One region of the Paenarthrobacter sp. NPDC091711 genome, then DNA from elsewhere that is predicted to be linked to it. Evidence: riboswitches for the same ligand, from Rfam matches in the RefSeq annotation. Region 1 holds a riboswitch; the other holds the start of a gene.
What was found. A riboswitch is a leader RNA that binds a small molecule or an ion and turns the genes downstream of it on or off. The one in region 1 is predicted to bind S-adenosylmethionine.

Region 1 (3,400 bases):
ACCTCGGCCAGCAGCTGGTAGGAGTTCTGCCGGTCGGCGGGGTCATGGGCAATGGTGGTGATGAGCAGTTCCTGGGCACTCGTGGCCCGCTGCAAAGTGCGGAGTCCTTCGCTGACCTGGTGGGGGTCGCCCACGAACCGTGTGTCCATGCGATCCTTGATGAGCTCCCCGGCTTCGGCGTCCAAGGAAAGCTCCAGTGCATCCTCCGGTGACGGGTACGGGATGGCGCCGTGGCCGCTGCGGATCCCGTGGACCCAGTGCGCGTAGCCGCGGGCCAAACGCTGGGCCTGGCGTTCGTCCGGGGCTACCAGCACGTCCGCGGAGACGATCACACGCGGTTCCCGCAAGGCCGCGGAGGGTTCGAAGTGAGCCCTGTACTCGGCGATGGAGTCCAGGACGCCTGCCGGTGCCACGTGGTAGTTCGCGCCAAAGGGGATACCCAACTTGCCAGCCAAGCGGGCGCTGGGGCCGGCGGTGGACCCGTGGATCCAAAACTGGGGCGACTGGCCGAGAGCGGGTGTAGCCGTGACTTCCTCACCATGTTTGGTCCTGTAGTCGCCGGTGAAAAATCCGATGATGTCCTGGATATCGTTCTCGAAGTTGTCTGTATCACCGGGGAAGCGACCCAGCAGTTCACCCTGCAGCCGGAACTTCCTGGGCAGGACCGCACCGAAGATGGGGCGCGGCGCGGGGATCAGCAGTCCGTCAACCACACGATCGGTGGGCTCCGAAGCGTCAGCGGGTACCACTCCGGGAGCCGGATCGCTGGGGGATTTGGGCGGGCCGGAGCGGCCAAAGCCCAAGTCCAATCGGTCCGGGAACACGGCGGCCAGTGTTCCAATGCTCTCTGCAATCTGAAGGGGCCGGTAGTTCCCCAGCAGAGTGGCCGCGGTGCCCACCCTGATGGTCTTGGTGGCGGAGGCAACCAACCCGGCCAGAATGTGCGGGGCTGATCCGGCAACGCCGGTGTTGAGGTGGTGCTCGGCCAGCCAATACCGCGAGTAGCCGGAAGCCTCGGCAGCGGCGGCAAGGGCAAGGGTGCTCCGCAGGGCATCGCCGGGAGTCTGGCCGGCGGACACCGGGCTCAGGTCAAGGACGGACAGGGGAGTAACTGGAGGCTTCGGCATGGCACGACACTACGGAGCCGCGCGCAGAGCCCAAAGCCGATCCGTCACCCCGCTCAACCGGACTAAATCCAGCGAAATCCGGCGAAACGGGCCGTCACAACCGACCCTTCAAAAGCCCGAAAATGACGATTCCAGCAGCCCTTTGACGTGGTATTTCCCGCCTTGACGCTGCAAGTCCAGCGGTTTGTACATTCCTTGGACAGCCTCCTAGATTCAAGTTCAGGTCAAGAGTCAGCACGCCAAGGACCGGCTCGTGCTGCGGCAACCCTCAGGCATTACGTGGCGGGGTGCTCCGGAAACAGACCAGGCCGCATCTGCGGCAAGTGAATGTCGTCCCAGCCGCTGTGCGGCCTCTGAAAGAGAGAATCATGCCTTCCACACCTGTACCCGAATTCCGCTCCCGCGTTATCGCGTTGGAGCTCGACGGCGACGGAGCCCACCCCGCGTCGTGGCGCAAGGCCCACCATGATCCGCAGGCGCTATTGGGGGGCCAGCGGATCCGTGAAACCGTCCAGGCAGCGGACATCGCCGGTTTCCATGCGGCCACGTTCAAGGACAGCCGCGTGGTGGATCCTGGAAGCACCGGGATTGCGGGCCGGATTGATGCGATCCAGCGCGCGGCCTTTGCAGCACCGATCACCCGGTCCATCGGTCTTGTCCCTGAGGCCGGAACGCTCTTCACTGAGCCGTTCCATGTAGCCACGCAGCTGGCCAGCCTGGACTACTCCTCCTTGGGGAGGGCGGGTTGGCTGGTCACCGCGGACAACCTGGCCAAGGAAGCCCGTTCCGTAGGGCGCACGCAGTTGCCAGAAGGCGAGGCCGTCAGCGAAGCCGCAGATGTGGTCCAAGCCAGCCGCCGGCTTTGGGACTCCTGGGAAGACGACGCGGTGATCCGTGACGTTGCCACAGGCCGGTACTTGGACCGGGACAAGCTGCACTACGCCGACTTTGACGGTGGACGCTTCTCCGTCAAGGGACCGTCCATCATCCCGCGCCCACTCCAAGGGCAGCTCGTGGTGTTCGCGCCCGCTGAGCTGATTCCCGCCGTCGAGGCTGATGTTGCCCTGATCTCCGCAGACACCACGGACGACCTCCCGCAAGCTGCCCAAGCGGCAGCATCTGCGGGTGCGCCGAGGACCTTGGTGGAGTTGGACGTCATCCTCGATTCCCGGGGGCAGACCGCGGAGGACCGTCTGGCCGAACTGGACTCGTACGAAGAGTGGACGGGCGGTGCCCGCTACGTGGGCAGCGCCGAAGGCTTAGTGGAACTGCTCACCACGCTGTTCGCAGCGGCCGACGGCGTCCGCCTCAAGCCAGCGGTACTGGATGTGGACCTTCCCGAATTGGCTAACAAGGTGCTCCCCGAACTGCACCGCAGCGGGTTGGTGGTGCCGCCGCTTCCGGGCGCCACACTCCGTGAAACCTTCGGTCTTCCCCGTCCCGCCAACCGCTTTGCCGCGGCCTGACGCCGGCTGACCAACGCCCGCCGCCAAGAGCCCACTCACAGAGCCAGATTCAGAGAGCAGAAACATGACCAACCATCACCGCATCGCAGGCAACGGCCAGATCCAGTTTGGCGTCTTCTTCCAAGGCGTCAACCACACCACCGTGTGGAAGGACGCGCAGAGCGGCTCGCAAACCGACTTCGAGTCATTCCGCCGGGTGGCCCAGACAGCTGAACGGGGACTCTTCTCCGCGTTCTTCCTCGGAGAAGGACTCCGCCTCCGGGAACACCTCGGAAAGATCCACGATCTGGATGTTGTGGGCCGTCCCGACGCGCAGACCGCCCTCGCCGCGCTCGCAGCCATCACCACGAATATCGGTTTGGTGGCGACGCAGAACACTACGTACAACGATCCCGCGGACCTTGCCCACCGCTTAGCAAGCCTGGACCTGCTGTCCGGCGGCCGCGCGGCCTGGAACATCGTCACCACGGACAACGCATGGACCGGCGCCAACTTCAGGCGCGGCGGGTTCCTCAAGCACGAGGACCGTTACGTCCGGGCCGAAGCGTTCGTTCAGACAGCAAAGGCTATTTGGGATTCCTGGGCTGACGGCGCAATCGCCGGGTCCCGGAATGATCCACGCTGGCTCCGCGAGGACGCCATCGCCACGGTCAAACGCCAGGATAAGAGTTTCGACGTCGAAATCACCGGCAGGTTGCCGCGCTCCAGCCAGCAGCACCCGGTCTTGTTCCAAGCCGGGGACTCGCCGGACGGCCGCGATTTCGCCGTGCGGAACGCGGACGTGATCTTCTCGGCACATCCGGAACT
Region 2 (3,400 bases), on a different contig from region 1:
ATGCTCGGCCACTCCGGCGTGGGTAAATCCACCATGGTTAATGCCCTGACAGGTGCAGAGCGCGCCACGGGCGGTGTCAACGCGGTGACAGGCCGGGGCCGACACACCTCATCCTCGGCTTTGGCACTCAAACTTGACGATGCTCCCTCCGGCAGCTGGATCATCGACACTCCCGGCATTCGATCCTTCGGCTTGGCGCATGTGGACCCGGACCGGATCCTGCATTCATTCCCGGATCTCGAGCCCGGCACGGAGACCTGCGACCGCGGTTGCAAGCATGGTGCCAACGCTACTAACTGCGGTCTGGATGCATGGGTGAACGATGGCCATGCCGGCCCGTCAGGAGTAGCACGACTGGCCTCCCTGCGCCGCCTGCTCGGTGCAGACCCAAGGCTCGAAGCCAAAGAGACCAAGGAGCTGGGAACCGTCAACTAATCGTTGCCGGCTTCACCTCCCCACTGCAGCGAACGTTTCAGGATAGTTTGGTGGCATGACCCAACCCGTTTCCACCTACAACGATGACCTGCGCCTTGCCCATGTCCTCGCTGATTCAGTCGACGCCCAGACCATGGATCGCTTCAAGGCACTGGACCTGCAGATCGAAACCAAGCCCGACCTCACGCCGGTAACTGACGCTGACAAGGCCGCTGAAGAAGCAATCCGCGGCCAATTGTCCCGCTCCCGTCCGCGGGATGCGGTCCTCGGCGAGGAGTTCGGCAGCAGTGGACACGGTTCGCGCCGTTGGATCATCGACCCCATTGACGGCACCAAAAACTTTGTCCGCGGCGTCCCGGTGTGGGCAACACTGATCGCCCTCGTCGACGAAGGGGAACCCGTGGTGGGCGTAGTCAGTGCGCCGGCCCTGGGCAAGAGATGGTGGGCTGCCAAGGACATGGGCGCCTACATGGGCCGCTCCCTCGCCTCGGCAACGCGGCTCAAGGTGTCGAACGTCTCCCGCCTGGCCGATGCTTCCATGTCATATTCCAGCCTTTCGGGGTGGAAGGAACGCGGCAACCTGGATGAATTCATGGGGCTCACCGAAGACATCTGGCGCACCCGCGCCTACGGTGACTTCTGGTCTTACTGCCTCGTGGCCGAGGGTGCGGTCGACATCGCCTGTGAGCCGGAGTTGAACCTCTACGACATGGCAGCCCTCGTCCCCATCGTCACTGAGGCCGGCGGCCGCTTCACGTCCTTGGAGGGCGAAGACGGTCCCTTTGGCGGCAATGCCTTGGCAACGAACTCGATCCTGCACTCGGAGGTCCTCAAGCGACTGAACCCCGGACTGGACGACCTTCTTTAGTCCTTACGCTCCTCGCTCATCAGACGTGCGACGGAATTTTCGACGGCGGAGGCCCTCTTTGAGGAGCCTTCGCCGTCTTTTATTCGGCCAAGTGGGCGATTGCCATTCGACGTAACAAAAGGCTTAACAAAGGGAAGCGGCTTTGGAAGGGCGCCCGGACGTGCCTTAGCCTTTTTTACAGGTCACGAGTGCCAGCGCTAAACCCCGGTTTGCTGGCCGGCAACCCTCCATTCGCGGTGGGGTGCCCCGGGTGACGACCCGGCCGGTCCGGAACGGATGCGGCAAGCGCGGATCCCCCTATGGGGGTCCCTCTTGAGTGAGGTCCCATGAGCACTGTCACGTTCGACTCAAACACCCTTCCGTCTTTCGTTGAGGAAACCGCTGCAGAGGCGGCTGCGGCGGCACGTCCGCTCGCCGCGGTCACAGGCGCCGAGCTGCAGGCCCCACTGATTCAGGGTGGGCACGTCCGTTACGCCAACCTCGACTACGGTGCTTCGGCGCCCGCCCTGACCATTGTCTCGGCCCACCTCAACGAGGTCCTGCCCTATTACGCCAGCGTTCACCGGGGAGCCGGGTACGCCTCCCAAATCAGCACCTCGGTGTACGAGAATTCACGGAACATCGTTCGGGATTTCGTCGGCGGCCGGCCTGATGATTCCGTGATCTTCACACGCAACACCACGGACTCCTTGAACCTCCTGGCCGGATGCCTGCCGCAGGTGGACGGCGAATTCACGGGCGAGGTCCTCTACCTGGACATCGAGCACCACGCCAACCTGCTTCCCTGGCAAGGAGTCCCCCACCGCAGCGTCGTTGCGGCGCCAACCTTGGCCGAGACGCTGGACAAGCTCCGCGCCGAGCTTGCCCAAGGCGGAGTCAGCCTGCTGGCCGTCACCGGCGCCTCGAACGTTACAGGCGAAATCCTTCCCATCGCCCGGCTTGCTTCGCTGGCCCACGAACACGGCGCACGAATAGTGGTGGACGCAGCCCAGCTCGCGCCGCACCGCCGAATCAACATCACCGAGGCTGACGTCGACTACCTGGTCTTCTCCGGACACAAGCTCTACGCCCCCTTTGGCGCCGGCGTCGTGGTAGGCCGTCCGGACTGGCTCGACGCCGGGACTCCGCACCTTGCCGGGGGCGGCGCTGTTCGTGAAGCCCGTTTGGACTCGGTCAGCTGGGCCGCTGGACCCGCCCGACACGAAGGCGGCTCCCCCAATGTGCTCGGCGCCGCGACACTCGCCCGGGCCACCCAGGTACTGGCAGGGCTGGACCAGGACGCGTGGCACGCCCATGAATCCGCCATCCGCTCCTACCTGGTCAAGGGGCTGGAAGCGATCGACGGCGTGACCGTCCACAAGATCTTCGATGACTCGCTGGACACCATTGGCGTGGTCAATTTCTCGGTGGAAGGATTCGACGCCGGTTTGGTTGCCGCTTATCTCGCGGCTGAACACGGAGTGGGCCTGCGTGATGGCCGCTTCTGCGCGCACCCGCTCCTCAAGCGCCTCGGCCTTCCCTCGGGATCTTTGCGCGCCAGCTTCGGCGTCGGCTCCCGGTTGGAGGATGCCACCAGACTGCTCGCAGGCATCGAAGGACTCAAGCGCAACGGACTCGGCTGGGACTACGTGGTGGACGAAGGCCGCTGGGTTCCGGCCAACGACCACCGTAGCTACCCCGAGTGGGCACCGAACACTCCGGGCACTGCAGGTGCAGCTCCCTGCACTGTCGACTAGAAGCAGTGGCGGCCGGATTCCATGCGGTAAATTCGTAGGGTACTTTTAGCCACCCTCCGAAGGAGTTCTGCGTGTCCCTGCACTCCCAGGGCACCGCGAGCGATGCGGCCGGCATCCCCGGACCAGCAGGACCGCGAGGCCCAAAACTGCATGCCACCCGCAGGCTCGAACTTGGCCAGAGCTTTCAGGACGGCGGAGAACATTACCACCGCGTGCGTCCGGGTTATCCCGCTGATTCGGTGGACTGGCTCGTCCCGCCGGAGGCCCAATCCGCGGCCGATCTCGGAGCGGGCACCGGCAAGTTCACGGCTCTCCTTGTGGACCGCGGACTGGAGGTTGCCGCCGTCGATCCTTCCACGGA

Region 2: linked by a shared signal. The riboswitch ahead of ACIQH5_RS08650 (aminotransferase class V-fold PLP-dependent enzyme) and the one ahead of ACIQH5_RS17175 (LLM class flavin-dependent oxidoreductase) in region 1 are both predicted to bind S-adenosylmethionine.

What each region holds. Positions count from the first base shown of each region.
Region 1 is NZ_JBIVTF010000012.1:119,438-122,837, forward strand. It holds gene ACIQH5_RS17170 (LLM class flavin-dependent oxidoreductase) at 1-1,127, opposite strand, end outside; SAM riboswitch class IV at 1,350-1,459, shown strand; gene ACIQH5_RS17175 (LLM class flavin-dependent oxidoreductase) at 1,496-2,593, shown strand; gene ACIQH5_RS17180 (NtaA/DmoA family FMN-dependent monooxygenase) at 2,658-3,400, shown strand, end outside.
Region 2 is NZ_JBIVTF010000004.1:166,787-170,186, reverse strand. It holds gene ACIQH5_RS08660 (ribosome small subunit-dependent GTPase A) at 1-435, shown strand, start outside; gene hisN (histidinol-phosphatase) at 491-1,303, shown strand; SAM riboswitch class IV at 1,484-1,597, shown strand; gene ACIQH5_RS08650 (aminotransferase class V-fold PLP-dependent enzyme) at 1,630-3,039, shown strand; gene ACIQH5_RS08645 (class I SAM-dependent methyltransferase) at 3,117-3,400, shown strand, end outside.